4 regions of the Streptomyces formicae genome follow, and region 3 is predicted to be linked to each of the others. Evidence: riboswitches for the same ligand, from Rfam matches in the RefSeq annotation. Region 3 holds a riboswitch; each other region holds the start of a gene.
What was found. Region 3 has a riboswitch for cyclic di-AMP ahead of KY5_RS30390 (M23 family metallopeptidase). Riboswitches for the same ligand answer to the same signal wherever they lie in the genome.
Positions count from the first base shown of each region.

Region 1: another riboswitch for cyclic di-AMP. It lies ahead of KY5_RS24855 (C40 family peptidase); the one in region 3 lies ahead of KY5_RS30390 (M23 family metallopeptidase).
Region 2: another riboswitch for cyclic di-AMP. It lies ahead of KY5_RS19525 (M23 family metallopeptidase); the one in region 3 lies ahead of KY5_RS30390 (M23 family metallopeptidase).
Region 4: another riboswitch for cyclic di-AMP. It lies ahead of KY5_RS01875 (C40 family peptidase); the one in region 3 lies ahead of KY5_RS30390 (M23 family metallopeptidase).

Region 1 is NZ_CP022685.1:5,680,121-5,687,915, reverse strand. Features, by position in the region: gene KY5_RS24865 (M23 family metallopeptidase) at 1-401, shown strand, start outside; gene KY5_RS24860 (ATP-dependent DNA helicase) at 477-3,041, opposite strand; cyclic di-AMP (ydaO/yuaA leader) riboswitch at 3,285-3,448, shown strand; gene KY5_RS24855 (C40 family peptidase) at 3,456-4,664, shown strand; gene KY5_RS24850 (MerR family transcriptional regulator) at 4,703-5,623, opposite strand; gene KY5_RS24845 (hypothetical protein) at 5,842-6,195, opposite strand; gene KY5_RS24840 (C40 family peptidase) at 6,541-7,590, shown strand; gene KY5_RS24835 (hypothetical protein) at 7,669-7,795, shown strand, end outside.
Region 2 is NZ_CP022685.1:4,571,645-4,579,439, reverse strand. Features, by position in the region: gene KY5_RS19540 (PLP-dependent cysteine synthase family protein) at 1-928, shown strand, start outside; gene KY5_RS19535 (MFS transporter) at 925-2,163, shown strand; gene KY5_RS19530 (PP2C family protein-serine/threonine phosphatase) at 2,358-3,458, shown strand; cyclic di-AMP (ydaO/yuaA leader) riboswitch at 3,680-3,827, shown strand; gene KY5_RS19525 (M23 family metallopeptidase) at 3,839-4,921, shown strand; gene KY5_RS19520 (aldo/keto reductase) at 5,030-5,974, shown strand; gene KY5_RS19515 (PrsW family intramembrane metalloprotease) at 5,987-7,324, opposite strand; gene trmB (tRNA (guanosine(46)-N7)-methyltransferase TrmB) at 7,395-7,795, opposite strand, start outside.
Region 3 is NZ_CP022685.1:6,930,054-6,937,848, reverse strand. Features, by position in the region: gene KY5_RS30410 (bifunctional GNAT family N-acetyltransferase/acetate--CoA ligase family protein) at 1-733, opposite strand, end outside; gene KY5_RS30400 (HPr family phosphocarrier protein) at 889-1,170, shown strand; gene KY5_RS30395 (GntR family transcriptional regulator) at 1,303-1,989, opposite strand; gene KY5_RS30390 (M23 family metallopeptidase) at 2,205-3,005, opposite strand; cyclic di-AMP (ydaO/yuaA leader) riboswitch at 3,018-3,179, opposite strand; gene KY5_RS30385 (M16 family metallopeptidase) at 3,376-4,761, opposite strand; gene KY5_RS30380 (M16 family metallopeptidase) at 4,758-6,110, opposite strand; gene KY5_RS30375 (DNA gyrase/topoisomerase IV subunit A) at 6,325-7,795, shown strand, end outside.
Region 4 is NZ_CP022685.1:448,224-456,018, reverse strand. Features, by position in the region: gene bioB (biotin synthase BioB) at 1-629, opposite strand, end outside; gene KY5_RS01905 (8-amino-7-oxononanoate synthase) at 750-1,922, shown strand; gene KY5_RS01900 (DUF397 domain-containing protein) at 1,958-2,182, opposite strand; gene KY5_RS01895 (helix-turn-helix domain-containing protein) at 2,192-3,055, opposite strand; gene KY5_RS01890 (ATP-binding protein) at 3,331-3,783, shown strand; gene KY5_RS01885 (LysR family transcriptional regulator) at 3,800-4,711, opposite strand; gene KY5_RS01880 (LysE family translocator) at 4,866-5,483, shown strand; gene KY5_RS01875 (C40 family peptidase) at 5,533-6,006, opposite strand; cyclic di-AMP (ydaO/yuaA leader) riboswitch at 6,010-6,188, opposite strand; gene KY5_RS01870 (hypothetical protein) at 6,598-6,903, opposite strand; gene KY5_RS01865 (ATP-dependent Clp protease proteolytic subunit) at 6,911-7,546, opposite strand.

The sequences.
Region 1 (7,795 bases), 1.2 Mb from region 3:
TGCGCCCCAAGTTCGCGCTGCCGGTGAAGCAGCACGGCCTGAGCGCGTACTACGGCCAGGCGGGCGTCAACTGGATGTCCGCGCACTCCGGCATCGACTTCCCCGTGTCGTACGGCACGGAGGTGCTCGCCGCGACCGACGGCACCGTCTCCACGAAGTGGAACAGCGCCTACGGCAACATGGCGATCGTGACCGCCAAGGACGGCACGGAGACCTGGTACTGCCACCTCTCCACGCACAAGATCTCCAGCGGCCCGGTGAAGGCGGGCGAGCCCATCGCCTTCTCCGGCAACTCGGGCAACTCCACAGGACCGCACCTGCACTTCGAGGTGCGTCCCGGCGGCGGCTCCGCGATCGACCCGCTGCCGTGGCTGCGCAGCCACGGCCTCGACCCGACGTAGGCGGCGAGCGCCGCCGTCCCGCAGGGCCACCGACCCCGCGGGACCACGACAGTCCCTAGAGCTTCTCCACCGGGCCTAGAGCTTCTCCACCGGCGCGTACCTCAGCAGCAGCCGCTTCGGCTTGGGCTCGCCGAAGTCCACCGTCGCCTCGGCGTTCGCACCCGATCCCTTGACGCCAACCACGGTCCCGAGGCCGAACTGGTCGTGCGTGACCCGGTCGCCGACCGCGAGCGCGACCACCGGCTTCTCCGTCGCACGGCGCGTGGCGAACCCCTGCGCGCCCCCGGAGCGCGACCGCGACGAGGACAGCGACGAGGCGATGCCGCCGGCCGGACCAGACGAACCCGACGAACCCGAGGACGCCGGGGCGCCGACCGCGCCCGTCCGCTTCCAGTCCAGGTGGGTGTCCGGGATCTCCTCCAGGAAGCGCGACGGCGGGTTGTACGAGGGCTGGCCCCAGGCGCTGCGCATCGAGGACCGCGTCAGATAGAGCCGCTCACGCGCGCGCGTGATGCCCACGTACGCCAGGCGCCGCTCCTCCTCCAGCTCCTTGACCTGCCCCAACGAGCGCATGTGCGGGAAGACGCCGTCTTCCATGCCGGTCAGGAAGACCACGGGGAATTCGAGGCCCTTGGCGGTGTGCAGCGTCATCAGGGTGATGACTCCGGAGCCGTCGTCCTCCTCGTCCGGGATCTGGTCGGAGTCGGCGACCAGGGCGACGCGCTCCAGGAAGTCGGAGAGCGAACCGGTGGTCGCGGCACCGGCCGCCTCCCCGGCACCCTCCGCGTCCGCCGCGTTCTCCCCGCCGTCGCCCTCCGCGCCTTCGGTGGCTTCGGTGGCTCCGGCGGCCTGGCCGCTCTCCTGCTCGAACTCCAGCGCCACGGCGGCGAGTTCCTGGAGGTTCTCGATGCGCGTCTCGTCCTGCGGGTCGGTGGACGCCTGCAACTCGGCGAGATAGCCGGTCCGTTCGAGCACGGCCTCCAGGACGACCGCCGGGCCCGCGCCGGACTCGACGATGGTCCGCAGCTCCTCCATCAGCGTGTTGAAACGCCTGACGGCATTGGTCGACCTGGCGGCCATGCCGTACGCCTCGTCGACGCGGCGCAGCGCCTGCGGGAAGGAGATCTTCTCGCGCTGGGACAGCGCGTCGATCATCGCCTCGGCGCGGTCGCCGATGCCTCGCTTGGGGACGTTGAGGATGCGCCGCAGCGGCACCGCGTCCTCGGGGTTGGCGAGCACGCGCAGGTACGCGAGGACGTCCCTGACCTCCTTGCGCTCGTAGAAGCGCACGCCGCCGACGACCTTGTAGGGCAGGCCGACGCGGATGAAGATCTCTTCGAAGACACGGGACTGCGCGTTCGTACGGTAGAAGATCGCGACGTCGCCCGCCTTCGCGTCGCCCGCGTCGGTGAGCCGGTCGATCTCGTCGGCGACGAACTGCGCCTCGTCGTGCTCGGTGTCCGCGACGTATCCCGTGATGCGCGCGCCCGCGCCCTGGTTGGTCCACAGGTTCTTCGGGCGGCGGCTCTCGTTCCGCTCGATGACCGCGTTCGCGGCGGTCAGGATCGTCTGCGTGGAGCGGTAGTTCTGCTCCAGGAGGATCGTCGTCGCGTCCGTGTAGTCCTCCTCGAACTGGAGGATGTTGCGGATGGTGGCGCCGCGGAAGGCGTAGATCGACTGGTCCGCGTCACCCACCACACAGAGCTCGCCGGGGTCGTCGCCCTCGCCTCCGGAGGGGCCGACCAGCTCGCGCACCAAGGCGTACTGCGCGTGGTTGGTGTCCTGGTACTCGTCGACCATGACGTGCCGGAAGCGGCGCCTGTAGTGCTCGGCGACGTCGGGGAAGGCGCGCAGGAGGTGGACCGTCGTCATGATCAGGTCGTCGAAGTCCAGTGCGTTCGCCTCGCGGAGGCGGGACTGGTACATCGCGTAGGCCTGGGCGAGGGTCTTCTCGAAGCCGTCGGCGGCCTGGCCCGCGAAGTCCTCCTCGTCGATCAGCTCGTTCTTCAGGTTGGAGATCTTGGCGCTGAAGGACTTCGGCGGGAACTTCTTCGGGTCGAGGTCCAGATCGCGGCAGACCAGGGCCATCAGACGCTTGGAGTCCGCGGCGTCGTAGATCGAGAAGGAGGACGTGAAGCCCAGCTTCTTGTACTCGCGGCGCAGGATGCGGACGCAGGCGCTGTGGAACGTCGACACCCACATCGCGTTCGCCCGGGGGCCGACGAGCTGCTCGACGCGCTCCTTCATCTCGCCCGCGGCCTTGTTCGTGAAGGTGATCGCGAGGATCTGGCCGGGGTGGGCGCCGCGCTCGGCGAGGAGGTACGCGATGCGGTGGGTCAGCACGCGGGTCTTGCCGGAACCGGCACCGGCGACGATGAGCAGCGGGGAGCCCGCGTGCACGACGGCCGCGCGCTGGTTCTCGTTGAGACCGTCGAGAAGCGTCGCCGGGTCGATGACCGGGCGCGGGGCACCACCGCGGTAGTGCGTGTCCCGGGTCATGGGCGCGTCGAACTTCCCGTCGAACAGATCGTCCGGAACGGGCTCCGGAGCGGTGTCCTCGGGTGGCGGCGGGGGCTCTTCGTCCGCGGCCCGTGAGGGCTGCAGGTCCGCCAGGAAGCTGTCATCAAAGAGGCTGCTCATCGCCTCCCGAGTCTAGGCGGCCCCACTGACAACCCGCCCCGGGTTCCGGCCACCTCCGCCCGATGACGTCCCGCCCCCGGGCGGTCACGCTCCGCTTTCGCGCGGCATGCCCCCATCGGGCGCTTCGAAAAGTCACGAAAATGTATCGGGCATATCGAACATCAACCTTCACACGGGCCACACGAGTTGGCTAGCGTGCTGCGCGGGCTGCTCGTCCCCCCACCGGCGAACCCCGCCGGGAACGGGTGGCCTCCGCCGAGTTCGACATGGTCGGAGCCGGGGACCCACCAAGACCTTGGGGTGAATCGGCCCCGTACGAAGCACGACGTACGGGACCGTAGGGCAACCTTCCGGATCGTCCGCCCGAACCCGACAGCTAACCCGGTAGGCGGTCTACGGAAGGAGTCGCCTCTCTTGGCGTCGCACCGCAAGCCGCGGACCCGGGCAGCCGGTAAACGCACGGCCCCCGCCATCGGCATCACCACGGCCGCCCTCACCTCGGTGGCACTCCTGTCGCAGAGCGCGCAGGCGGCCCCCTCAGCGCCGACGAAGCCCAGCCTCGAAGAAGTGCAGAAGAAGGTCGACGACCTCTACCACCAGGCGGGCGTGGCCACCCAGAAGTACAACTCGGCCAAGGAGAAGACCGGCAAGCAGCGCAAGAAGGTCGACCATCTCCTGGACGACGTGGCCAAGCGCACCGAGAAGCTGAACGAGGCCCGCCAGGAGCTCGGCTCCTTCGCCGCCGCGCAGTACCGCACCGGCGCCGTCTCCGAGACGGCGACGATGATGCTCGCCAACGATCCGCAGGGCTACTTCGACCAGAACCACCTGTCGGACCGGCTCACCGAGCGCCAGAAGAAGGCGGTCGACGACTACCAGACCGAGCAGGTCTCGGCGACGAAGCAGCGCACGAAGGCGGCGAAGAGCCTCAAGACGCTGACCGACTCGCGGGACGACCTCAGGACGAGCAAGCGGACCGTCCAGAAGAAGCTGGGCGAGGCCCGCAAGCTCCTGTCGGAGCTGACCGCGGAGGAGAAGGCCAGGCTCGCGTCGATCGAGCGAAAGAAGGAGCAGGAGGCCAAGCGCAAGGCCGAGGAGCTGGCCCGCAAGCAGGCCGCCGAGGCGGAGCGCGAGCGCAAGGCGGAAGAGGCGGCCCAGAAGGAGAAGCAGAAGGAGAAGGACGGGGGCCAGGACTCCGGTTCCGGCTCGGGTTCCGGCTCCGGATCGGGCTCGGGCACCGGTTCGGGCTCGGGGAGCACGGACGGCAGCTACGCCACCAAGGCCGCGAAGGTGATCGACTTCGCCGAGGCCCAGATCGGCAAGCCGTACGTCTGGGGCGCGACGGGCCCCGACTCCTACGACTGCTCCGGGCTCACCCAGGACGCGTGGAAGGCCGCCGGGATCTCCCTGCCGCGCACCACGTGGGACCAGGTGAAGGTCGGCACGACGGTGAAGACGGCCGACGCCAAGCCGGGCGACCTGGTCTTCTTCTACGACGACATCAGCCACGTCGGGATCTACATCGGCAACGGCAAGATGATCCACGCCCCGAAGCCGGGCGCGAACGTCCGCGTCGAGTCGATCTACTACATGCCGATCCACAGCGTGGTGCGTCCCGCCTGAGTACGGCCTGAGTACGGAAGGGGCCGATCGGCGAGGTCTCAGGGTGCGGGTGGGTCTTGGGCGGACAGTTCTTCGGCCAGTTCCATACAGCGCAGGCGGGCCGGGGAGAAGTCGTAGGGCATCTTGCCCGTGGCTTCGAGGACGCTCATGGAGTCGGCCTGCCGCCCGCCTGAGCCGAGGTCGGCCTCGTCCTCGCCGTCAGCGGCGGTAGCAGGGTGCAGGGCGTCCCAGGCGTCGAAGAGGGCGTCGTCGTCCGCGGCCAGGCCGGACTCCTCGATGACGGCGTAGAGGGCGTTCTCGAAGGCGTGCCGCTCGACGGCCACTTGAGCCACCCGTGGATCGTCGACGGCGACGCTGTCGTCGAGCGCCTCCTCGGCGTCCTCGATGCGGTCGGATTCCTTCCGCAGAGCGGGATGCGTGGCCAGGGCGATGAAGCGGGTGGCCTGGACGGCCGCGCCGAGCGGACCGAAGATCCGCTCGGTGACCAGCAGACCGTCCAGGTCCGCCTGGCGCAGGGAGCCCTCCGGCAGGTCCTTGAGGCGTGCGGTGACGAAGTCGGAGAGCAGGCCCGTCCGGCTGCCCTCGGTGCGCATCCGCCGCACGGCGGCCCGTTGCCGCCGCACTTCCGCCTCCTGCTCGGCGAGGGTTTCCTCCAGCCGCTCCAGGACGCCCGCGATGCCGTCTCCGCCGTCCCCGCCGTCCGCCCCGGCAGAGGCGGTGTCGGTGGTGAAGGCGTCGCGGATGTCGTCCAGGGCGATCCCGGCGTCGGCGGTCTTGCGGATCCACAGCAGGCGGATCATGTCCTCGTACCCGTAGCGGCGACGGCCGTCGCCGCCCCGCTCGGGCTCGGGGAGCAGACCGATCTCGTGGTAGTGGCGAATCGCTCGTGGCGTGCTGCCGACGAAGGCCGCCGCGTCCCCGATCTTGACCTGGCGGGGCGGCGTGAAAGACGAACGCATGAGCCGGGGCCTTTCCTCAAGGGATCGGGACGTAGGGATCAGGCAAGTAGTAATCGGGCAAGCAGTGATCGGGGCGCAGGTCCACCGCACCACATGCCGCTACGGAAGGTGCAACCCCGGCCGACCGAAAAGCACCCTCTACGCGAAGCACCCTCTACGCGCGCGTGGCCCGCATCCTCCAGGGGATGCGGGCCACGCGCGCGTAGAGGGCGGAAAACTCAGGTCCAGAGCACCGCGATGAAGATGTTCGCCACGGTCAGCAGACCCACCGCCCCGAACATCCCCTTGTCGACCTTCTCCTCGTCCCGCTTCACATAGACCAGCGCGAGGATCACGATCAGCACGGCCATCTTGATGCCGATCTTGAGGTTGTTGACCGGGTTGTCGTCCGCCTGGTTCAGGCCGACCAGGACGACACCGGTGACGAGCATGGTCAGCGCGCCGTGCAGCATCGCGGGGCTGAAGCGGGCGGTGCCCTGGCCCATCTGCTTCATCTGGGTCAGGAAGCCGCCCAGGAGCGAGGCGATGCCGATGATGTGCAGGCCGACGAAGAGATGGATGAGTACGTCCATGAGCCGGAGCCTAACCGGGGCCTGTTTTCCCCGGGACGGCCGGTCCCTTATCACCGCCAGGCGAGCCGTCGGGGCACAAACGTCACATCGGTCATAGAGCCATGTGAAGTGGGTGTTCAAGGGCGATTCGCGCGATCACATTCAGTCACCGTGCTGTCCACATCCTCCACTTCCGCGCAATCCCTCACCAGGCCGTGACGGTCAGGTTTAGCGTCCTCCACCAGGTGACCGGCTCCCCACCGCCGCCCGGACCCGGGGCGGCAGTCGGCCACCACCGCCGAGGAACCGGCGGCGGTCCGCTCCCCCTGTGCGGGCCGCCGCCGGACACGTGAGGAGCTCCACTTCGTGTCAGCGCACCGCAAGCCCAAGCAGCGCTCGCTCAGCGGAAACACCGCTCGCACGGCCGTCACCATCGCCCTCGCCGGGGCCGCGTCGGCGACCGCGTTCGACGGCGTGGGGCACGCGGAACCCCGCCTCAGCCCCGCCGAGGTGAAGTCCAAGGTCGACTCGCTCTACCGCGAGGCGGAGATCGCCACCGAGAAGTACAACGGCGCGAAGGAGAAGGCCGAGAAGGCCGAGAAGTCCCTCGGAGTGCTGCGCGACGAGGCGGCCCGCAGGACGGAGAAGCTCAACTCCGCCCGCGACGAGATCGGTTCGTACGCCGCCGCCCAGTACCGCACCGGCGGCATCGACCCGACCGTGCAGCTCGCCCTCTCCTCCGACCCCCAGCAGTTCCTCGACCGCGCCGCGCTCACCGAGCGGGCGGGCAACCGCCAGGCGGCGACCGTCAGCGGCATACACAAGCAGCTCCAGGAGATCGACCAGCTGCGCTCCGAGGCGGACGACCGCCTCGCCGCCTTCCACAAGCGCCAGGCGGAGCTGAAGAAGCAGAAGAAGACGATCACCGGCAAGCTCGACGAGGCCAAGCGGCTCCTCTCCCAGCTCACCGGCGACCAGCGCGCCGAGCTGGCACACCCCGACGGCGACCGCGCCACCCGCTCGGACGCCCGTGACGCCGCCGTCGGCGGTGCGGCCAAGGCCCCCAACACCCGTGCGGCGTCCGCCGTCGCATACGCCTACAAGGCCATCGGCAGCCCTTACGTCTGGGGCGCCACAGGGCCGGGCGCCTTCGACTGCTCGGGGCTCACCCAGGCCGCCTACCGTTCCGCCGGCGTCTCGCTCCCCCGCACCACCTACGCCCAGATCGCCGCCGGCGAACGCGTGTCACGCTCCGCGCTGCGCCCCGGTGACCTGGTGTTCTTCTACTCGGGCATCAGCCACGTCGGCATCTACGTGGGCCATGGCCAGATGATCCACGCCCCCAACCCGAGCGCTCCGGTGCGGCTCGCGCCCATCGACCAGATGCCGTTCGCGGGCGCCACCCGCGTGGTGTGAAGGGGCCGTTGAGCCCCAAACGATCCGGCCACCCGGTCGGCGCGATCCGGCCATAAGGCCGCGGGTAATGTCACGTCCATGCCTAGCCGTACGCTGCCGCCGCCCCCACCACCCGCGCACCTGCGCACCTGGCCGGACCGGCAGACGCTGCTCACCGACCGCGGCATGGCCCTCGACGACTTGCGCAGGCGGCACTTGGGCGTGC
Region 2 (7,795 bases), 2.4 Mb from region 3:
GGACCGCGCCGCCCTCTACATGGTCGAAAGGGCGCGTGCGCGCGGCGAGTTGAGGCCCGGCGCGCCCATCGTCGAGTCGACGTCGGGCACCCTCGGGCTCGGCCTCGCGCTCGCCGGGGTGCGGTACGGCCACCCCGTGCACATCGTGACCGACCCGGGCCTGGAACCCATCGTGGAGCGCATGCTCACCGCGCACGGCGCCCGCATCCACCTCGTACGCGAACCGAGCGGCCGGGGAGGCTGGCAGCAGGCGCGCGTCGACTGGGTCGCCGAGCTCATGGCGGGGCCCGAGCTCGGCGGCGGCGCGTGGTGCCCGAACCAGTACCACAACCCGGACAACCCGGCGGCCTACGGCCCGCTCGCGGCCGAACTCGTCGGGCAGCTCGGCCAGTTCGACGTGCTCGTGTGCGCGGTCGGGACCGGCGGGCACTCGGCGGGGATCGCGCGGGCGCTGCGCGGCGGCGCGCTGCCGGGGCTCGAACTGGTCGGCGTGGACAGCGTCGCTTCGACCATCTTCGGCCTGGACGCGGGCCCGCGCCTGATGCGCGGCCTCGGCTCCTCGATCCACCCCGGCAACGTCGACCACGACGCCTTCGACGAGGTGCACTGGGTCGGGCCCGCGGAGGCGGTGCGGTGCGCGCGGCGGCTCGCCGAGCGGCAGTTCGCCACCGGCGGCTGGAGCGTCGGCGCGGTGGCGCTGGTGGCCGGCTGGCTGGCCAGGACGCGGCCGCGCGGCACCCGCGTCGCCGCGGTCTTCCCCGACGGACCGCAGCGCTACTTCGACACGGTCTTCAGCGACGAGTACTGCGCGGCCAAGGGCCTGACCGGCGGCGCGGTGCCGGACAAGCCCCGCGAGGTGACCGGGCCCGAGCAGGGCATCACCGAGTGGTCCCGGTGGGCCCGCAGCACCAAGGGTGCGGTGCTGTGACCGGGATCTGGCGCCGGGCCAGGGCGTTCGAGCCCGCGGTGCAGCTGCTCTTCGTCAACCAGTTCACGATCAACCTCGGCTTCTACATGCTGATGCCGTACCTGGCGGCCCATCTGTCGGGCCAACTCGGGCTCGCCGCCTGGGCGGTGGGCCTGGTGCTCGGGGTCAGGAACCTCTCCCAGCAGGGCATGTTCCTGGTCGGCGGGGCGCTCGCCGACAGGCTCGGCTTCAAGCCGATGATCGTCGCGGGGTGCGCGCTGCGGACCGTCGGCTTCGGGGCGCTCGCCTTCGCCGACACGCTGCCGGTGCTGATCGCCGCGTCGGTGGCGACCGGGCTCGCGGGGGCGCTCTTCAATCCGGCGGTACGGGCGTACGTCGCCGCGGAGGCGGGGCCGCCCGAGCGCCGCGTGGAGGCGTTCGCGCTGTTCAACGTCTTCTACCAGACCGGCATCCTGCTCGGGCCGCTCGTCGGACTCGCCCTGACGGGGTTCGACTTCCGGCTGACCTGCGCGGTGGCCGCCGTGCTGTTCGCGGCGCTCTCGGTGGTCCAGATCCTCCGGCTGCCCGCGCGGCGGCGCACCGAGGCCGCGGCGGAGGCGGGCGGCCAGTGGCGCGTGGTGCTCGGCAACCGGACGTTCTGGCTCTTCTCGCTCGCCATGACCGGGTCGTACGTCCTGTCCTTCCAGGTCTACCTCGCGCTGCCGCTGTCCGTGGAGCGGCTGCTCGGCGAGGGCACCGCGGGCACCGTCGCGACCAGCTCGCTCTTCGTGGTGTCCGGGCTCGTCGCGCTGCTCGGGCAGCTGCGGATCACCGACTGGTGCCGACGCACCTGGACGCGCGAGCAGTGCCTGGTCGCCGGGCTCGGCCTGATGGGCGCCGCGTTCCTGCCGCCCGCGCTCGGCGGCTCCCGGTACGTCGGGGTCGCGGGCCTGCTCCTGTGCGCGGCGGCGCTCGCCGCGGCGACCGCCGTGCTCTACCCCTTCGAGATGGACACCGTCGTCTCGCTCGCGGGGGACCGCTGGGTGGCCACGCACTACGGCCTCTACAACACCGTCTGCGGCATCGGCATCACCGCGGGCAACCTCGGCATGGGCGCCCTGCTCGACGCCACCCGTGACCTGCCCGCACTGCCCTGGCTGGTCCTGGCCGCCCTCGGCGCGTGCTGCGCGGTGGCGCTGCGCGGACTCGCCAGGTCGGGGCGGCTCGCACCCGTCCCCGCGGTGACCGGCGCCTAACCCGGTCGGCCCACACCAGGTCGCACCCTCACCGCGCTGCGGGAAGCCTGAGTGCAGCGCGGTGAGGTGCTGGGCGCGCACAGTCGGCGGGAGAGCGAGCGGTGGGGCAGCGAGGAGGACGTGACGGTGGCCGTGGGGGGAGACGCGCCGACCGGATCGACGACAGCGGCGCCACCGCGCACGAAGGGACCTTCGTGCGGGCACTGCCCGTCCTGCTGCTCGTCGTCGGAGTGGTGTACGACGCGCTGACACCGCCCGAGTTCACCGCGGCGCCCCTGTTCACCGCGGCCCCGCTGATCGCCGCCCCCTTCTACTCGCTGCTCAACACCGTCCTGACCGGCGCGGCGGCGTCGGCCGCCGTCCTGCTCCTGCACTACGGAAACTCGTTCGACAGCACGGTCGAGACGGTCACCGAGCTGATCACCGTGCTGACGGTCGCGGGGCTCGCGGTCGTCATCAACCGCGTGGTGCGCCGGGGCAACGCCAGGCTCGCCACCGCGCGCACCATCGCGGAGGCCACCCAGCGCGCCGTCCTGCCCGAACCGGATCCGCGCATCGGCGGCCTGGACATCGCGGCACGGTACGAGGCCGCGCAGGCCGACGCGTTCATCGGCGGGGACCTCTACGCCGTGCAGGACACCCCGCACGGCGTACGGCTCATCGTCGGCGACGTACGGGGCAAGGGCATGGGCGCGGTCGCGGCCGTCGCCGTGGTCATCGGCGCCTTCCGGGAGGCCGCCGAGCAGGAGGCCACGCTGGAGGCGGTGGCGCAGCGCCTGGAGCGCGCCCTCGCGCGCGAGGGCACCCGGCGCGAAGGGCTCGACGCGTTCGAGGGGTTCACCACCGCAGTCCTCGGCGAGATCCGGCACGGCGAAGGCGTCGTACGCCTGATCAACCGGGGGCACCCGGCCCCGCTGCTGCTGCGCGGGGACGGTCGCCTGCGCGTGCTCGCGGCGACCGAGCCCGCGCTGCCGCTCGGCATGGGAGATCTGGGGGCCTGGCCGGACCGCGCGGACGAGTCGGAGTTCCCGCCGGGCGCGACGCTGCTCTTCTACACGGACGGCCTCTCCGAGGCGCGGGACGCGGCGGGCGTCTTCTACGATCCGGCGGCGCGCCTCGGCGGCCGGATCTTCCCGGGCCTGGACGGCCCGCACGCGCTGCTCGCCACGCTCGTGCAGGAGGTGCGGCGGCACACCGGGGGCGGGGCGACGGACGACATGGCGCTGCTCGCGGTGCGGCGTCCCGTCGTACACCAGGCGGAGGTCACCGACGGGGAGGTCACCGACGGTGAGTGAAGCGCGCCCCTCCGCATAACAACTGACGCACTGTCAAGAGAATGTGAAGTTCCGGTGTGGGCGGTTCCGGGGTCAACTCGCCCCGTTCCTCACCCCCGTGTCCCGTTAAGTACAGGCCAAGGGCGTTAACGATCAGTCGGAACGGCTTGGAATCCGCCCCCGCTGTCTATTAACGTTCGATAACGCAGCGCGGTCGTCCCAGCCGTCACTAGAGGCGGCTCCGTGCGCACGCGCCTAATCCCGCAAGGGAGCCGGGGAACCACCAACTTGGGGTGAATCGGACCTCTGCGCATCCGTGCCAGATGTCCGTAGGAGACCTTCCTGCTCCGAACCCGTCAGCTAACCCGGTAGGCGAGAAGGAAGGAAAGGAGTGCGCCCCAGTGGCGTCCAACCGGCCTGCCCCCCAAGCCCCGTATGTGCCGAATGACGACGACTTCGGTGGATACGACCCGGAGTCCTGGGAAGAGTGGAACCCCACCGAGGAGTCCATCCGTCCCGTCCGCGGCAGGCACCGCGTGCACAAGAAGGGCGGCGGGCTCGCCCGTAGCTCCACCGTTCTCGGCGTCGGCGTCATAGCCGCGGTCGGCGCGGGCGGCATCGCCACCGCGCAGGGCGGCAAGCCGCCGGTCGCCATATCCATGCCCGACCTGCCGGGCGTCGGAGCCGTCGCCGACTCGCTTCCCGACGCCAAGTCCCTGCCGGGCGTGGGCTCCTTGATGTCCGACGACTCGTCGGACTCCTCGGACGCGAGCGCCCGCACCGCCGCCGCGCCGCTCACCGCCGCCGGTGTCAGCACCACCGACGCCGAGCAGGGCACCACCGACGCGGGCGAGGCGCTGCGCAGCCGCATCATGCGGCAGGCCGAGAACCAGCAGCACCAGGCGGACGACGCGGTGCGCGCCGAGGCCGAGCAGGCCGCCGCCGAGAAGGCCGCCGAGGAGGCCGCCGCCCAGCAGAAGGCGGCCGAGAAGGAGGTGGCGGCCAAGGCCGCCGCCAAGAAGAAGAAGGAGGAGGAGGCCCGCAAGGCCAAGGCGGAGGCCGAGCGCCTGGCGAAGCTCGCCAAGAGCTACGTGATCCCCACCTCCTCGTACACGCTGACCTCGCACTTCGGCGACTCCGGATCCATGTGGTCCTCCGGCCACCACACCGGCCTCGACTTCGCGGCGCCGACCGGCACGCCGCTCAAGGCCGTGCACACCGGCACCGTCAAGGAGGCGGGCTGGGCGGGCGCTTACGGCTACCGCACCGTCCTGGAGCTCGAGGACGGCACGGAGATCTGGTACTGCCACCAGTCCTCGCTCAACGTCAGCGCGGGCCAGAAGGTCTCCACCGGCGACGTCATCGGCCGCGTCGGCGCGACCGGCAACGTGACCGGGCCGCACCTCCACATGGAGGTCCACACGCCCGACGGCACCGGGATCGACCCGCTCGGCTGGCTGCAGGGCAAGGGCCTGAACCCCTGACGCACCACCAGAACCCCGGAGGTCCTGGCGACAACCCCCCGACGTCAGGGCCCCGGTTTGGTGGGGCCTACACGGAATTCCGTTTCCCGTGGGCGCGTTGAGCAGCACATGACTTCTCTTCGCACACTCGGCTCCTCCGACCTCGAGGTCTTCCCGCTCTCCCTGGGCGGCAACGTCTTCGGCTGGACCGCCGACAGGACCGCGTCCTTCGCCGTCCTGGACGCCTACGCCGCGGCGGGCGGCAACTTCGTCGACACCGCCGACGCGTACACGGCCTGGGTCGACGGCAACAAGGGCGGCGAGTCCGAGACCCTCATCGGCGAGTGGCTCACCGAGCGCGGCAACCGCTCCGACATCGTCGTGGCCACCAAGGTCGGCGCCCACCCCGACTACAAGGGCCTCTCCGCGACGACCATCAAGGCCGCCGCCGACGCCTCCCTCCAGCGCCTCGGCACCGACTACATCGACCTCTACTACACGCACTTCGACGACGAGTCGGTCCCCGTCGAGGAGATCATCGGAACCCTCGACGAGCTGGTGCGGGCGGGCAAGGTGCGGGCCATCGCCGCCTCGAACATCAGCCCCGAGCGGCTCCAGGAGTCCCTCGACCTCTCCGACCGCGAGGGCCTCGCGCGCTACGTCGCGCTCCAGCCGCACTACAACCTCGTCTCCCGCGACACCTACGAGGGCCCCCTCCAGGAGGTCGCCTCGCGTTCCGGTCTCGCCGCCGTCCCCTACTTCGCGCTCGCCGCGGGCTTCCTCACCGGCAAGTACCGCCCGGGCACCAAGGTCGAGAGCGCGCGCAGCGGACGTGCCGAGGCGTACGTCGGCACCGAGCGCGGCGACCGCGTCCTGACCGCGCTCGACGAGATCGCCCGGACGCACGGCGTCCAGGTCCCCACCGTGGCCCTCGCCTGGCTCGCCGCCCAGCCCACCGTGGCCGCGCCGATCGCCTCCGCGCGCACGCTCGAACAGCTGCCCGCGCTGCTCGCGGTGGCGGACCTGGAGCTGACGGAGGCCGAGCTCGCGGCGCTGACCGCGGCCTCCGCGTAGGGCCGCCGTGCCTCAGGAGCGGTAGGGGTTGTACGCCGGGTGCCCGTACGCCGGATAGGGCCCCTGCTGCCCGTACGGGTACCCGTAGGTGGCGTACGGCATCGGCGGGTGCATCGGCAGGACGACCGGTGCCGTGGCCCGCGCGGCGTACGCGAGCGAGGGCCTGGCGAGTTCGCGCCGCTCCCAGAGCTGTTCGAGCAGCTCCCGCTCCCGTACGACGAAGTCGGCCCCGGCCCGGCCGGACCTGCCCCGGTGCCGCAGGCGCGCGAGCGACGTCGCGTACGCCTCGTACTCCACGACGGCGCGCGCCGCGTCCTTGCCCCAGGTGTACGAGGCGTAGTCGCGGGCCAGGCCGCGGGCGCGCATCGAGCCGAGTGCGAACGGCTCGGGCGGGGTGAGCCAGCCCGCCGCCACGTACACCGGGAGCTCGGCACGGATCGTGCGCAGTTCGCGCTGCCGCGTCCAGATCGCCAGCCAGGTGAGCAGCCCGAACGAGGGCAGCATGAACACCGCGTACACGGTGAAGAAGCCGTACTGCCCGAAGACCGCCGAGCCGTTCCACAGCGCGTGCATGCCCATCGCGAGCAGCAGCCCGGCGGGCGGGAGCAGCACCTTGCGCACCCGCTGGCGGTCGGCGCTGAGCGCGGCGATGCCGAAGCCGATGCCGGTGAAGACGGTGAACAGCGGATGCGCGAAGGGCGACATCACGACGCGTACGAAGAAGGTCGCCGCGGTCACCGATGCCAGGCCGCTCTCGCGGCTGAGCTGGTCGGTGACGAAGGCGTTGCCCAGGTAGAGGATGTTCTCGGTGAACGCGAAGCCGGTCGCGGTGACCCCGGCGATGACGACGCCGTCGACGATGCCGGTGAAGTCCCGTCTGCGGAAGAGGAAGACGAGCAGCACGGCCGCCGCCTTCGCGCTCTCCTCGACGATCGGCGCGATGACGGTCGCGCCCAGGGTGTCCGCGCTGGTGGGGTCGGCGGTGGCGGTGGCGATCCAGCGGATCGCGAAGCTGTTCGCCACGATCGCGATGAGCGCGGCCGCGCAGGCCCCCCAGGAGAAGGAGAAGAGGAGGTTCCGCCAGGGCCCTGGCGCCACCCTGTCCAGCCAGCGGAACGCGCCGACGAGCAGCGGCACGGGGACGACCGCGAGGCCGAGCCCCACCAGGAAGCCCTCGGTGCCGGTCTGCTCCCTGACCAGGGCGAGGATCACCAGGCCCGAGAGGGCGAGCAGCGTGACGAGCGCGCCCACGCGTATCGCGCGCCGCTGCCACCAGTGGGCGCGACGGAGCTCCCCCGGGGCGGGTGCCCCGGCGGGGAGGGATATCGGATACGGAGGACTGGTGGCCACGTCGTTGACCCTAACGAGGGATGCGGGTGGCCGCGACGGTGCCTCGGTCCCGCTCGGCCGCGAGGGTGCCTCAGTCCCGCTCGGCCGCGACCTTGCGGAAGAGCAGGTCGTGGACGACGTGGCCCTTGTCCAGGCCCTGGCCCTCGAAGCGGGTGAGGGGCCGGAAATCGGGCCGTGGCGCGTATCCGCCGTCGGCCTGGGTGTTCTCGAAGTCGGGGTGCTCGGTGAGCACCTCCAGCATCTGCTCGGCGTACTCCTCCCAGTCCGTCGCGCAGTGCAGCAGCGCGCCGGGCTTGAGGGAGGGCGCGGCCAGCGTCAGGAACTCCGGCTGGATCAGGCGGCGCTTGTGGTGGCGGGCCTTGGGCCAGGGGTCGGGGAAGTAGACGCGAAGCCCGTCGAGGGACTCGGGCGGGAGCATCTCGCGGAGCAGGATGATCGCGTCGCCGTTGGCCACCCGGACGTTGCTCAGGC
Region 3 (7,795 bases):
CGGCGTATCCGGCCTCCTGGAGGTTGCGCAGCACGCTGCGGCCGACCCCGCCGGGGGCGCGGCCCACGCCGACCACGGCGACCGAGCGGGGGGTCAGGAGTCGCTGCACGGACCGCGCCTCGGCACGGTGCTCGCGGGCGCGCTGCACGGCGAGCGAGCGGTCGGTCGGCTCCAGATCGAACTCCAGGCGTACGACGCCGTCCTCGAAGCTGCGCTTCTGCTGGTAGCCCGCGTCCGTGAACACCTTGATCATCTTGGTGTTGGCGGGCAGCACCTCGGCCACGAAGCGGCGGATGCCGCGCTCCCTGGCGACGGCCGCGATGTGCTCGAGGAGCGTGGAGGCCACTCCCCTGCCCTGGTGGGCGTCCTGCACGAGGAAGGCGACCTCGGCCTCGTCGGCGGGCGCGCTGGCGGCCATGCCGCGTCCGTCGATGCGGTCGTAGCGCACGGTGGCGATGAACTCGCCGCCGACGGTCGCCGCGAGCCCCACGCGGTCCACCTGGTCGTGATGGGTGAACCGGTGCACGTCCTTGGCGGAGAGGCGGGGGTAGGGCGCGAAGAACCGGTAGTACTTCGACTCGTCCGAGACCTGCTCGTAGAAGCTGACGAGACGGTCCGCGTCCTCGGCCGTGATGGGCCTGATCCGGGCGGTGCCCCCGTCGCGCAGCACCACATCGGCTTCCCAGTGGGCGGGATAGTCGTGCCGATCCGGCTGATCCGACGGGCTCTGCATGGGGCCAGGGTACGGGTCGCGCGCCCGCTGGGGCCGGGGCAGGCTAGGACAGGTCGAAAGGCGACCGGGAGCGGGACGTACGTCCGGCAGACCACCCGTGACGGCATGAGACACTGGTCTAGACAAGTGTGAAACACCTGGAAGGGCAGCAACACATGGCTGAGCGCCGCGTCAACGTCGGCTGGGCCGAGGGCCTCCACGCCCGACCCGCCTCCATCTTCGTCCGCGCGGCCACGGCCGCCGGCGTCCCCGTGACGATCGCCAAGGCCGACGGCAACCCGGTCAACGCCGCCTCGATGCTCGCGGTGCTCGGCCTGGGCGCCCAGGGCGGCGAGGAGATCGTGCTCGCCTCCGACGCCGAGGGTGCGGACGCCGCCCTCGACCGTCTGGCGAAGCTCGTCGCCGAGGGGCTCGAGGAGCTTCCGGAGACGGTCTAGGACACGTCGGACACGTTCCACGAAATACGTCGATGGGGTCGCCCGGAATTCCGGGCGACCCCATCGACGTATGTAGAGAGAATAAAAAGAGAGCCGTCCCGCTTTACCTACTTCTTGTATACGGCGCCCGTGTTAATTCCGGAGCGCCGCCGTGTTTACTGCAGGTTGCACTTCGCTCACACCGTCGCCCCGCGCCGACGGGCGCAATCGGTACGCGCCCTTCGCCCGCTCCACGTGCGCCGCGGTCAGCGACCTGGCGCGCTCCGCGTCCCCGCGGGCCACCGCGCCGACGATCGCCGCCCGCTCGGACCACGACTCCGTAGAGGCCGCCCGCGCCTCCAGGACGTACATCCAGTCGACCTTGCGCCGCAGCTGGGTGAGGAGCACGCCGATGCCGGGGCCGCCGGACGCCTGGGCGAGCGTCTCGTGGAACCAGCCCACGAGCGAGCGCAGGTCCTCCCCCTGCCCGCGCCGTGAGCGCTCCTGGCCGAGCCTGACCAGGCCGCGGAGGACCTTGAGGTGCGCCTCGGTGCGGTGCTGCGCCGCGCGCGCCGCAGCGAGCGGTTCGAGCAGCGCCCTGACCTCCAGGAGGTCGGCGGCCTCCCGCTCGGTGGGCTCGGCCACGCACGCGCCCGCGTGCCTGCGGGTCACCACGAAACCCTCGGCCTCCAGGGTGCGCAGCGCCTCGCGCACGGGCACGCGCGAGACTCCGTAGCGCCGTGCGAGGAGCTCCTCGGTGAGCCGGCCGCCCCGTTCGTGGACGCCGGAGACGATGTCGTCCCGGATGGCCGTGCAGACCGATTGCGCGGGAATGCGCATGACCCAACCTCCGCCTTAATCCCCGCGAAACGCGGTCGATTGACGCTCGCCCGTCGACTCTATTGCAGGGCGCCGGAATTTCCGACGGCGGACCGAAATCCATGGATACCTTTTAGCCAAGACCAAGGGCAAGGCCAAGGACAAGGGCCGGGAAACGGCGAATGCCCCGGCTCGGTGAGCCGGGGCATTCGGTGCGTCGTTCAGGGGGCGACGGGTCAGACGTTGACGCCGTGCCCGCGCAGGTACGCGATGGGGTCCATGTCCGAGCCGTAGTCGGCGCCGGTGCGGGCCTCGAAGTGGAGGTGGGGGCCACTGGAGTTGCCGGTGGAGCCCGAGAGGCCGATCTGCTGGCCCGGGGTGACCGTCTGGCCGACGGTGACGCCGAGGGACGACATGTGGCCGTACTGGGTGTACGTGCCGTCGTTCATCTTGATGACCACGTTGTTGCCGTAGGCGCCGCCCCAGCCGGCCTCGACGACGGTGCCGGAGCCCACCGCGTGGACCGAGGTGCCGGACGCGGCGTGGAAGTCGATGCCGGTGTGGCTGCCGGAGGACCACATGGCGCCGCCGGTCTGGTAGCCCGTGGAGACGTACGAGCCGGAGATCGGGGCGACGTAGGTGTTCAGGCGCTTGCGCTCGGCCTCGCGGGCGGCGCGCTCCTTGGCCTCGCGCTCCTCCTTGGCCTTGGCCTTCGCCTTGGCCTCGGCCTTGCGCTTCTCCTCGGCCGCCTTCTTCTTGGCGGCCTCTTCGGCCTGCTTCGCGGCAGCGGCGTCGGCGGCGGCCTGCTTCTGCGCGGCGGCCTGGGCGTCGACGCTCTCGGCGAGCGAGTCGCCCACGGAGATGGCCTGGGTGAGGCCGGTGTGCTCGACGGCGGCGTCTTCGGCGGCGAGCGCCGGAGCGGCCAGCCCTCCGATGACACCGGTGGTGGTGAGCGCGGCGACGCCAGCTACGTTCGCGGTGGTACGCGTGAGGCGGCTCGGGCGACGGTGCTTCCCGGTGGCACGGGTGAACGCCATGAAGCGGCTGATCCTTTCCTTCCTTCTCGCCTACCGGGTTAGCTGACGGGTTCGGAGCAGGAAGGTCTCCTACGAGTTCCTCGCCTGGCGGCAAGGTTCCCGATTCACCCCAGGGACGTGTGGGTCCCCGGCTCCCCTGGCTCGCGCCGTACGGGGACTCGGCGATGACTGTCCGGTGCCGCGGATGCGACGTACTGCGTGACGGACAGCCGGATCGAAGCTAAACGGACCGTCTTTCAATCGCCAAACAGAACTAGCTTTTTGTAGCGCACGCCACACGGCAGACAGGCAACCTCCATATGAATTCGGACATATGGGGACCCCGGCGGTCACTTCGGCCACCGGGGTCCCGATATGTCCTGACTGCCCCTCAGCTCGTGACGACGGTCACTTCGCCGATCCCGAGCGCCCTGACGGGCTCCTCGATCTCCTCCGCGTCGCCGACGAGGATCGTCACCAGGCGGTCCTCCGGGAAGGCGTTCACGACGGCCGCGGTGGCCTCCACGGTGCCGGTGGCGGCGAGCCGCCGGTACAGCTGCGCCTGGAAGTCGTCCGGCAGGTGCTGCTCGACCTGGTCGGCGAGCGTGGCCGCCACGGAGGCCGCCATCTCGTACTTGAGCGGGGCCACGCCCACCAGGTTCTGCACGGCCACGTCGCGCTCGGCGTCCGTGAGGCCCTCGGCGGCCAGCGTGCGCAGCACCTTCCAGAGGTCGTCGAGCGCCGGGCCCGTGGACGCCGTGTCGACCGAGCCGCTGATGGCGAGCATCGCCGCGCCGGAGCCGTCCGGCCCGGAGCGCAGCACCTGGCCGAACGCCCGTACGCCGTAGGTGTATCCCTTCTCCTCGCGCAGGACGCGGTCCAGGCGCGAGGTGAGGGTGCCGCCCAGGCAGTACGTACCGAGCACCTGGGCGGGCCAGACGCGGTCGTGCCGGTCGGCGCCGATGCGGCCGATCAGGAGCTGCGTCTGCACCGCGCCAGGGCGGTGCACGATCACGACGCGGCCGGTGTCGTCGGCGGTCACCGGAGGCACCGGACGCGCCTCCGCCGTGTCACCGGTCCAGGCGCCGACGGTGTCCGCGAGGACGGCGTCCAGGTCGGTGCCCGTGAGGTCGCCGACCACGACGAGGGTGGCCGTCGCGGGCCTGACGTGCTTCTCGTAGAAGGCCCGCACGGCCGCCGAGTCGATGGCCGAGACCGTCTCCTCGCTGCCCTGGCGCGGCCGCGACATGCGCGAGGTCGCGGGGAAGAGCTGCCGGGAGAGCTCCTTGGCGGCGCGGCGGGCCGGGTTGGCCGCCTCGTGCGGGATCTCGTCCAGGCGGTTGGCCACCAGGCGCTCGATCTCGCTGTCCGCGAAGGCCGGGGCGCGCAGCGCGTCGGCGACCAGGCCGAGCCCCTTCGAGAGCCGGGAGACCGGGACTTCGAGCGACACGCGTACGCCCGGGTGGTCGGCGTGCGCGTCGAGCGTCGCGCCACAGCGGTCGAGCTCGGCGGCGAACTCCTCGGCGGAGTGCTTGTCGGTGCCCTCGTTGAAGGCCCTCGCCATGATCGTGGCCACGCCGTCGAGGCCCGCGGGCTCGGCTTCGAGAGGCGCTTCGAGGTGGATCTCGACGGCGATCACCTGCTGGCCGGGGCGGTGGCAGCGCAGCACCGTGAGGCCGTTGGTGAGGGTGCCGCGCTCGGGGGCGGGGAAGGCCCAGGGAGTGGCGGTGCCCGCCTGGGGCTGCGGGTGGAACTGCATCGTCGCGGCCTCGGTCACTTCGCCGCCTCCTCGTCGTCTGCGTCGGCGTCGGCGCCGTCTTCGGGGGTCACCGGCTCGTACACGAGCACCGCGCGGTTGTCGGGGCGCAGGCGGGCCTTGGCGATCTCCTGGACCTCCTCGGCGGTCACATCGAGAACGCGCTGGACGGCGGTCAGGGCGAGCTGCGGGTCACCGAACAGGACGGCGTACCTGCACAGTTCGTCGGCGCGGCCCGCGACCGTGCCGAGGCGGTCGAGCCACTCGCGCTCCAACTGCGCCTGGGCGCGCTCCATCTCCTCCGGAGTGGGGCCCTCCGCGGCGAAGCGGGCGAGCTCGTCGTCGACGGCGGCCTCGATCACCGGCACCTCGACGTCGCCGGAGGTCTTCACGTCCAGCCAGCCCAGCGAGGGCGCCCCGGCGAGCCGCAGCAGGCCGAACCCGGCCGCGACCGCCGTACGGTCACGGCGCACCAGGCGGTTGTAGAGCCGCGACGACTCGCCGCTGCCGAGCACCGTGAGCGCCAGGTCCGCCGCGTCGCACGCGCGCGTGCCGTCCTCCGGCAGCCGGTAGGCGGCCATCAGGGCGCGGGCAGGGACCTCTTCCTCGACGACCTCGCGCAGCTGCTCGCCGATGCGCTCGGGCAGGGAGCCGTCGCGCGGCGGCTGCTTGCCGTCGTGCGAGGGGATCGACCCGAAGTACTTCTCGACCCAGGCGAGCGTCTGCTCCGGGTCGATGTCGCCGACTACGGAGAGGACGGCGTTGTTGGGCGCGTAGTACGTACGGAAGAAGTCGCGGGCGTCTTCCAGCGTGGCCGCGTCCAGGTCGGCCATGGAGCCGATCGGCGTGTGGTGGTACGGGTGGCCCTCCGGGTACGAGAGAGCGGTCAGCTTCTCGAACGCCGTGCCGTACGGAACGTTGTCGTAGCGCTGGCGGCGCTCGTTCTTGACGACGTCGCGCTGGTTCTCCATGGACTCTTCGTCGAGCGCGGAGAGCAGCGAGCCCATCCGGTCGGCCTCCAGCCACAGGGCCAGCTCCAGCTGGTGGGCCGGCATCGTCTCGAAGTAGTTGGTGCGCTCGAAGCTCGTGGTGCCGTTGAGCGAACCGCCCGCTCCCTGGACCAGTTCGAAGTGGCCGTTGCCGTGCACCTGCTGGGAACCCTGGAACATGAGGTGCTCGAAGAGGTGCGCGAGGCCGGTTCGCCCCTTGACCTCGTGACGGGATCCGACGTCGTACCAGAGGCAGACCGCGGCGACCGGGGTCAGGTGGTCCTCGGAGAGCACCACGCGCAGGCCGTTGGCCAGCCGGTGCTCGGTCGCTGTCAGCCCGCCGGAGCCGGCCTCGGCTGTGGCCGTGTGACCCATGGGCATGTACGTCCCTTCGATCGCTGAAACATTGCTGGTTCTGCCAGTCCTGACACTGTATGCAAGCGTGCCGACACCTGAGGAAGTTCCCGCTCCGCCCTCGGCGTAGTCGACGCGTGACGGCGCCGGAGCACGGGTCGTGGTCGGCGTTGTCAGTGGGACGGTCCACAATGGTCGGCGTCAGATCCCGCACTTGCTTGGTGAAGGAGCCGCAGCAGCGATGGCCCGCCGCAGCACGAAGACCCCGCCGCCCGAAGACTCGTACGAGGAGAAGATCCTCGACATCGACGTCGTCGACGAGATGCAGGGCTCCTTCCTCGAGTACGCGTATTCGGTCATCTACTCCCGCGCCCTGCCGGACGCCCGCGACGGCATGAAGCCGGTGCACCGCCGGATCGTCTACCAGATGAACGAGATGGGCCTGCGCCCCGACCGCGGCTACGTGAAGTGTGCCCGTGTCGTCGGCGAGGTCATGGGTAAGTTGCACCCCCATGGCGACGCGTCGATCTACGACGCGCTGGTCCGCATGGCCCAGCCCTTCTCGATGCGCCTGCCCCTGGTGGACGGCCACGGCAACTTCGGCTCGCTCGGCAACGACGACCCGCCGGCCGCCATGCGGTACACCGAGTGCAAGATGGCCGACGCCACCTCCCTGATGACGGAGTCGATCGACGAGAACACGGTCGACTTCGAGCCGAACTACGACGGCCAGGAGATGGAGCCGGTCACTCTCCCGGCGGCCTACCCGAACCTCCTGGTCAACGGCGCGTCGGGCATCGCGGTCGGCATGGCGACGAACATGCCGCCGCACAACCTCGGCGAGGTCATCGCCGCCGCCCGGCACCTGATCAAGCACCCGGGCGCCGACCTCGACACGCTGATGAAGTTCGTGCCGGGCCCCGACCTGCCCACGGGCGGCCGGATCGTCGGCCTCGGCGGCATCAAGGACGCGTACGAATCCGGCCGAGGCACCTTCAAGACCCGCGCGACGGTCTCCGTGGAGAACGTGTCGGCGCGCCGCAAGGGCCTGGTCGTCACCGAACTGCCGTTCACCGTCGGCCCGGAGAAGGTGATCTCCAAGATCAAGGACCTGGTCGGCTCCAAGAAGCTGCAGGGCATCGCCGACGTCAAGGACCTCACCGACCGTTCGCACGGCCTGCGCCTCGTCATCGAGATCAAGAACGGCTTCGTCCCCGAGGCCGTCCTGGAGCAGCTCTACAAGCTGACGCCGATGGAGGAGTCCTTCGGCATCAACAACGTGGCGCTGGTGGACGGCCAGCCGCTCACGCTCGGCCTCAAGGAGCTCCTCGAGGTCTACCTCGACCACCGCTTCGACGTGGTGCGCCGCCGCAGTGAGTTCCGCCGCGGCAAGAAGCGCGACCGGCTGCACCTGGTCGAGGGCATCCTGGTCGCCCTCCTGGACATCGACGAGGTCATCCGCCTCATCCGCTCCAGCGACAACTCCGCGCAGGCCAAGGAGCGCCTGATGGAGCGCTTCTCGCTGAGCGACATCCAGACGCAGTACATCCTGGACACGCCGCTGCGCCGACTGACCAAGTACGACCGCATCGAGCTGGAGTCCGAGCGCGACCGGCTCAACGGCGAGATCGACGAGCTGACCGGGATCCTGGAGTCGGACACCGAGCTGCGCAAGCTCGTCTCCACCGAACTGGCCGCCGTCGCCAAGAAGT
Region 4 (7,795 bases), 6.5 Mb from region 3:
CCCATGCCCGCGATCAGCCCCGAGCAGGCGGAGAGGCCCGCCGCGTGCGCCTTCTGGACGGTGTCGACGCGGTCGGCGTACGTATGCGTCTTGGTGATGTCGCCGTACGTCGCCTCGGACGTGTTGAGGTTGTGGTTGTACGCGTCGGCGCCCGCGCCCCGCAGGCGCTCCGCCTGGCCGTCCGAGAGCAGGCCGAGGCAGGCGCACACCTCGACGCCCTCGTTCTGCTCCTTGACCGCGGCGATGGTCTGCGCGACACGGTCGACGTCCCGGTCCGTCGGCCCCCGGCCGCTCGCCACCAGGCAGACGCGCTTGGCGCCGCCCGCGACCCCGGCGGCCGCGGCCTGGGACGCCTCGTCGGGCTTGAGCCAGGTGTACTTGAGGATCTCGGCCTTGGAGCCGAGCCGCTGCGAACAGTACGAGCAGTCCTCGGGGCACAGGCCCGACTTGAGATTGACCAGATAGTTGAGTTTCACCCGTCGCCCGAACCAGTGCCGCCGCACCTTCCCTGCGGCGGCCACTACGTCCAGGAGGTCGTCGTCGGAGGTGGCCAGTACGGCCAGCGCCTCTTCGCGGGTCGGCAGTTCGCGCCGAAGCCCCTTGTCCACCAGCGTGTTCAGCAGATCCATGGCGCTGATCCTTACGTACGGCGACCCCCCTGGCCAAGGAGAGTTCGTACAACAGAAACGGTTTGAGGTGTGGGTATTGCCACACCCTGGCCAGGTGGCCGGGCGGCTAGGGTCTGTGCAATGTCTACAAACAGGCCCCGTGTGGCGGAACCGGCGAGCACGCCGTTCGACTGGCTCGACGAGCAGGCCGGGCTACGGTCGGCGGCCGGTCTCGTCCGCACCCTGCGGCCCCGCGCGGCCGACCCGGGCGGCCTCCTCGACCTGGCGAGCAACGACTACCTGGGCCTGACCCGGCATCCCGCGATCGCCGAGGGCGCGGCCGGGGCGGCCCGGCGCTGGGGCGGCGGCGCGACCGGCTCGCGCCTGGTGACGGGCACGACGGAGCTGCACGCCGAACTGGAGCGGGAACTCGCGGAGTTCTGCGGCTTCGAGGCGGCGCTCGTGTTCTCCTCCGGGTACACCGCGAACCTCGCGGCCCTCACCGCGCTCGCCCCGCACGGCTCCCTGATCGTCTCCGACGCGAGCAACCACGCCTCCCTGATCGACGGCTGCCGCCTCGCCCGCGCCGCGACACAGGTGGTGCCGCACGCCGACCCCGCCGCGGTGCGCAAGACCCTGGAGGCCCACGGCGGCCCCGCCCTGATGGTCACCGACTCGGTGTTCTCGGTGGACGGCGACGCCGCGCCGCTCGACGAACTGGCCACCGCGTGCCGGGAGTTCGGCGCGGGGCTCGTCATCGACGACGCCCACGGGCTCGGTGTGCTGGGGTCCGGCGGCCGGGGCGCGCCGCACGCGGCGGGGCTCGCGGGCGCGCCCGACACCGTGGTCACGCTCACGCTCTCGAAGTCCTTCGGCAGTCAGGGCGGCGCCGTGCTCGGTCCCGCCAAGGTCATCGAGCACCTGGTGAACGCGGCCCGCACCTTCATCTTCGACACCGGGCTCGCGCCCGCTTCGGCCGGTGCCGCGCTCGCCGCCCTGCGTCTGCTGCGCGCCGAGCCGGAGCGTGCGGAGCGGGCGCGGGAGGTCGCCGCCGAGCTGTATCGGCTGCTCACGGCGGAGGGTCTCGCGGCGGTGCGTCCCGAGGCCGCCGTCGTCTCCGTACGGGCGCCTTCACCGGACGGGGCCGTGCGCTGGGCGGCCGACTGCCGGGCCGAGGGTCTCGCGGTGGGGTGCTTCAGGCCGCCGTCCGTGCCGGACGGCATCTCGCGACTGCGGCTGACCGCCCGTGCGGATCTCACCGACGAACAGATCGCCGATGCCGTACGAGTGATCAGCCGCAACGCACCCGGGTAAGAACCGGTCCCGGCCCGGCCTGGGCCGGGGTCTGCTCACCGGAGGCTGTCTACGAATGTCTCCCAGGGGCCGGGGGAGAAGAGCAGGGCGGGCCCTGCCGTGTCCTTCGAGTCACGCACGGCACGCAGGCCGGTCAGCGGACCCGAGTCGAGCGTGGCCGTCTCGACACAGTTGTTCATTCCATTACTGCGGCTGCTGCGCTGCCACCGCGCACCGTGCAGTGTGGTGCTGGAAGGTAGGTGTCGAGGCAGTTCGGTCATGGTGCCTCCTTATGCGCCACCGCCTAGCCCGGCGATGAAATCCGTTGAGTCCTCTGGTGATAGCGCCTGTTCCTGAAGGGAGTTGAAGGCCTCCGTGTATGCCTGGAGGTCTTCTTTCCGTTCGAGGTAGAGGCTACTCGTCAAATGGTCGAGAACAACCAGATCCAGATCAGCAATGTTCGGAAATGAGAAAATAACGAAAGGCCCGATCAGGCCAACGTGCTCTCCGGCGGCGAACGGCAGTACCTGAAGCCGCACATGGGGCAGGTGTGCCGACTCCCGTAACCGCGCGAGCTGCCCCGCGAAGACCCGTTCCCCGCCCACCGGGCGGCGCAGCACCGCCTCGTCGAGCACCACGCTCAGCCGCAGCGGCGGATCCGCGCGCAGTACGTCCTGGCGGGCGAGCCGCACCTCCACCAGGGCGTTGACCTGCTCCTCGGGCAGCCCGCCGAGCGCGGCCCTGGTCACCGCGCGGGCGTAGTCCGCGGTCTGCAACAGGCCGGGCACGACGCTGGTTTCCAGGGTGCGCAGCCAACTCGCCTGCGATTCCAGGCTGATGAAGTCGCGATAGGTCGCGGGCAGCAGGTCGCGGTAGGCCTTCCACCAGTGGTGACGCCCCGCGCCCGCTTCGTCGGACCCGCCCAACGCGGCCAGGCGTTCGATGAGATGGGGGTCCTTCACGTCGTACGCCTCGAGCAGCAGGCGCACGTCGGGGGCCTTCACGCCGCTGCGTCCCGTCTCGATCCGGCTGACCTTCGACTGGTGCCAGCCGACCTTGGCCGCGGCCTCGCTGCTGGTGAGTCCGGCCAGGCCGCGCAGGGTGCGCAATTCCGCGCCGAGTTGGCGGCGACGCACCGCGGGCCCGTACTGCATGCCCGTCTCCTTCCGGACGGAGCCGTCGGTGAGGCGGCGGCTGGGTGGGGGCAATAGGCGACAGTAGAGGAAGTGCCGGTGTCCCGCCCAAATACGGTCTGTCGTTGCAGAGTTCACCGCTTCGAGCGACAGATATATGCACATCTCGGTGGATCGCCACCCGTGACCGGCCAAGGAGTGGCAGGCTGGCGCGATAGCACCAGTCCGGGATTGTCCTCGAGTCATCCGCCACGAGTCGGCGAGACCAGTCCCGGTGGGAAAGGGACAGCGTCGCCATGGCAGATCACCAGGAAGCATCCGTCACCCTGCCGAGCGATCCCGCCTCGGTCCCCGCGGCCCGCAAGTACGTCTCGCGGGTGCTCATGGAGTGGGGCCTCCCCGCGGAGGCCGACGTGGCGGACACGATCAGGCTGATCGTCTCCGAGCTCGCGACGAACGCCGTGCAGCACACCCTCGGCCAGTCGCCGACCTTCACCGTGGGCCTCGAACTCGACCGGGACGAACAGTTGCGGATCGGCGTCACCGACAGCCACCCCCGCTACCCCAAGCGGCTGCCCGCCGCCGTCCAGCAGGACAACGGCCGGGGCATGGTGATCATCCGCTGGCTCGCCGCCGAGTGCGGCGGCAGGCTGTCCGTCAGCCCCACGGAGGAGGGCGGCAAGACGGTCTGGATCGCCCTGCCGTGGACGGCGCCGGTCGAGGGCAGGCCCCGCGACCCGGCCCGCTGACCCCGCCCGCCCCGACTCAGCCCACTGAGCGGCCGTAGGCCCCGCGCAGCAGCGCCCGGAACGAGTCCGCGGCGGCGGTCGACTCGTCGGTGCGGTGGACGACGGAGATGGTGCGCCGCAGGTCGCCCGGTTCCAGCAGGCGCGTGCCGACCGGGGTGGCGGCGGTCCGCGCCACCATCTCCGGCACCACGGCGATGCCGAGCCCGGCGCTGACCAGCGCGCAGACCAGGGCGTAGCCCGGCGTTTCGACCAGCACCGAGGGCGTCGCACCGGCCCGTGCGAGCGCCCGCTCCACGGCCTGTCGGGGCGGATGCGTCGGCGCCATGCTGATCAGCGGCTGCCCGGCGAGGGCCTCCAGCGGCAGCCGTGCCGTGCCGCTCGCAAGGGCGTGCCCCGGCTGCGTCACCAGGACCAGTTCCTCCACGAGGATCCGCTCGGCGGAGACGGCGGCGGGCAGCGGCACCGCGTCGGCGGGCTCGTAGGCGTGGGTGAGAGCCAGATCGACCTCGCCCGCCGCCACCGCCGCGACACCGAACGGCGGTTCGTACCCCGCGACGGTCAGTTCCACGTCCGGGTGGGCCCTGCGGAACGCGGTCAGGACGGGCGGCAGCAGATGGATGCCCGCGGTCGTGAAGGTGCCGACGCGGAGCCTGCCGCCCGACAGGCCCGCGAGCTGCGCGAGTTCGTGCCGGGCGCGCTCCATCTCGTCGAGTACCCGGCGGGCCCTGGCCGCCAGGAGTTCGCCCGCGCCGGTCAGCCGCGCCCCGCGGTGATGGCGTACGAGCAGCGCCGTCCCTGCCTCCCGCTCCAGCTTGGCCAGTTGCTGCGAGAGGGCGGGCACGGTGTAGCCGAGCCGCTCGGCGGCCCGGGTGATCGAACCGGCCTCGGAGACCGCGACGAGTGCGGCGAGCCGCGTGGGGTCGTACATGGCAGCTCCTTGCGGCGCGAAGGGCGCGCGTACGGCTCCGGCGGCAGGCCACCCGGATCCCGGCCCGCAGACCCGGAGACTAAACGGCTGCTTAAGTCACGGTCAGGATATTCCACATACCCGTTGAAGGCTCGGGACCGGCAGGCTGGGCGGCATGGACGCACAACTGGTCGCCTTCACCCTGTTCGCCGCGGGCATGGTCGCCATGCCCGGTGCCGACTTCACCGTCGTCGTACGCAACTCCCTCGCCTCCCGGCGGGCGGGCGTGGCCAGTGCGATCGGGGTCGCGGCCGGACTCCTGGTGCACACGGCCCTCGCGGTCGCGGGCGTCGCCGCGGTGCTCGCCGCGGTCCCCGCGCTCTTCCGGGCGCTCCAACTGGTCGGCGCCGCCTATGTGCTGTACCTCGCCCATCGCGCGCTGCGCTCGGCGGCACGACCGCGTGAGACGGCGCAGGACGTGCTGACGGCGCGGGCCGGTGGTCTGCGGGAAGGCTTCCTGACCAACGCCCTCAACCCCAAGGCGTCGATCACGTTCCTGAGCGTGCTGCCCCAGTTCGTGCCCGCGGGCAGTCCCGCGATGCCCAGGACCTTGCTGCTCGCGTCCATCGTGGTGGCGCTCGCCCTGCTGTGGTTCCCGGCGGTGGCCCTGCTCGTCGACCGGCTCGGCAGGTGGCTGCGCAGGCCCCGTACGGCCCGTGCCATCGAGGCGGTCACCGGTGTCGCGCTCGGCGTGCTGGGTCTGGTGCTCCTGGTGGAGCCCGTTCTGGCCTGACCCCCGAGCACTCCGGAGTGCTCGGGGGACAGGACGGTCGCGGCGAGGGTCAGCGGACCCGGCCGTACCAGACGCTCTTGGACCAGATCTTCTCCAGGCGCACCACGGTGTTCCGCTTGGGCGCGTGCCAGATGCGGCCGTTACCCGCGTAGATCCCGACGTGGTAGACGTTCCTTCCGGAGTGGAAGAACACCAGGTCGCCGCGGGTCCGCTGGGACTTGGAGATGTGCTTGGTCTTGTTGTACTGCGCGGCGGCGGTGCGCGGCAGTTTCTTGCCCGTCTTCTTGAACGAGTAGAGCGTCAGGCCCGAGCAGTCGAACCGGTTGGGTCCCGCCGCGCCGTAGCGGTAGGGGGAGCCCTTCTTGGAAGCCGCGATCTTGAGCGCCTTCGTCCCGTGAGTGGCCGCTTGCGCTTCCCCGGTGAGCCCGGGGGCCACCACGGTGCCGCCTACGACGGCGAGCGTGAGGGCCGAAGCGGCCCCCGTCCTGCTGAGCAGCGACGGAACATGATTCAGCGCAGTCATGCGCAACCCTTCGTCAGCCGCCTGTGAAAGATGACCTGTCGGGTTCGGGCAGGCGAAGATGCCCGGCCGCGTCGTGCTCTGCGGCTTCACCCCAAGGGCGCGTCGTCCGGACCTTCCGGACGGGCCCGCCGTGCTTGGGTCCTCCACTCCTGCCGTTGCACCGATGTCGACCGGTCATCCGGGTGGCGGCAGGACTCGGCGTCCGCCCGGACCGCCCCGCCGCTGTGGCGGGGGCTTGTCGTCGGAGAGGATCTTGACCCGACAAGGGCGAAAAAACCGAGCCGAAACGGCGTTTTGTGAGGCTCCTCACGACTGACCCGTTCAGGTGGACACCGCCCGAAAGGGGCAGCCGTCCGGGTGGCCGACGACGGTTCGACCAGCACCGGAATGGTCCGTTCCGCACTCCTCGTACACCTCTGACGCAACTCTCGACCACGCCTTGGCGGACCCTTCGCTACGCCGTTCGGGGTAGCTCGTCTGGTCCGTTTCAACACGGCTCCGGACGTTCCGGAGAGTGCGGCGCGACGGGTTTCGGGCCTTCGGTGGCGGTCAACGGGCGCATAGCCACAGGGGTCTGGCCGAGGGGCGTGATCAACTCTGTGACGGGGGTGGCACGGTGACGCGGCGGGTCCTTCGCTCGCCGTCGAGCACGCGCAGCGCGCGGGCCAGCGTGGGCGCGTGCACTTCGCTCTCGCCGCGCCGGTGCATCAGGGTCAGCGCGTCCCGCAGGTCCTTCGCGCTGGTCACCAGGGCCTGGGCCGCGCGCAGTCCTCCGTAGGTGAGTTCGCCCCTTGCCGGGTTGATCCGGCCCACCAGGTCGACGACTTCGAGGTAGCGGTCGACCAACTCGGCCTCGGCGCGCGTCAGCGCGGGCAGGGGCGGGAGGTGGGGAAGCATGTCGGGCTCACCTCCCGTCGTGCGCGGACAGTGTGCTCTTGCGGCTCGGGATGATGCCGTCCACCAGGCCGTACTCGACGGCCGTGGGGGCATCGAGGATCTTGTCCCGCTCGATGTCGGCGCTGATCCGCTCGGGGCTCTGTCCGGTGTGCCGTACGAGCAGTTCCTCCAGGAGCCGCCGGGTGCGCAGGATCTCGTCGGCCTGGATCGCGAGGTCGCTCGCCTGCCCGCGGACCGGCTCGCCGATGGACGGCTGGTGGATGAGCACGCGCGCGCCGGGCAGCGCGAAGCGCTTGCCGGGCGTGCCCGCGGCGAGCAGCACGGCGGCGGATGACGCCGCCTGCCCCAGACAGGTCGTCTCCACGTCACAGGTGACGAACTGGATCGTGTCGTACAGGGCGGTCATCGCGCTGAACGAGCCGCCGGGGGAGTTGATGTACAGCGAGATGTCACGCTCCGGCGCCTGGTGCTCGAGGTGCATGAACTGCGCCATCACGTCGTTCGCCGACGTCTCGTCGATGGGAGTGCCGAGGAAGACGATCCGCTCTTCGAGGAGCTTGGAGTACGGATCGAGGGTCCGCGTCCCCGAACTCGTGCGCTCGGTGAACTCGGGCAGGACGTAACGGGCGGACGGACGGTTCACCGGGTGGTTCGACGGACGGTTCATGGGACGCCTCTCTTCGCAGCACTCCGCAGGGATCTGTAAAAAATGTACAGGACGTACGTTCATGGGGGGAAGGGTCCGACCGCACGCTGGGTTTCACGCCGCTGGGGTGGATCTGGACGGTGCGCTGAGCGACGGGAGCCGGTCGGCGCTCGGCCCCGGACGCTCGTCCGCACTTCGTGGCGCACCGTCAGGGCCACGCGGCCGCCTGTGCTCGCACGGGGAACG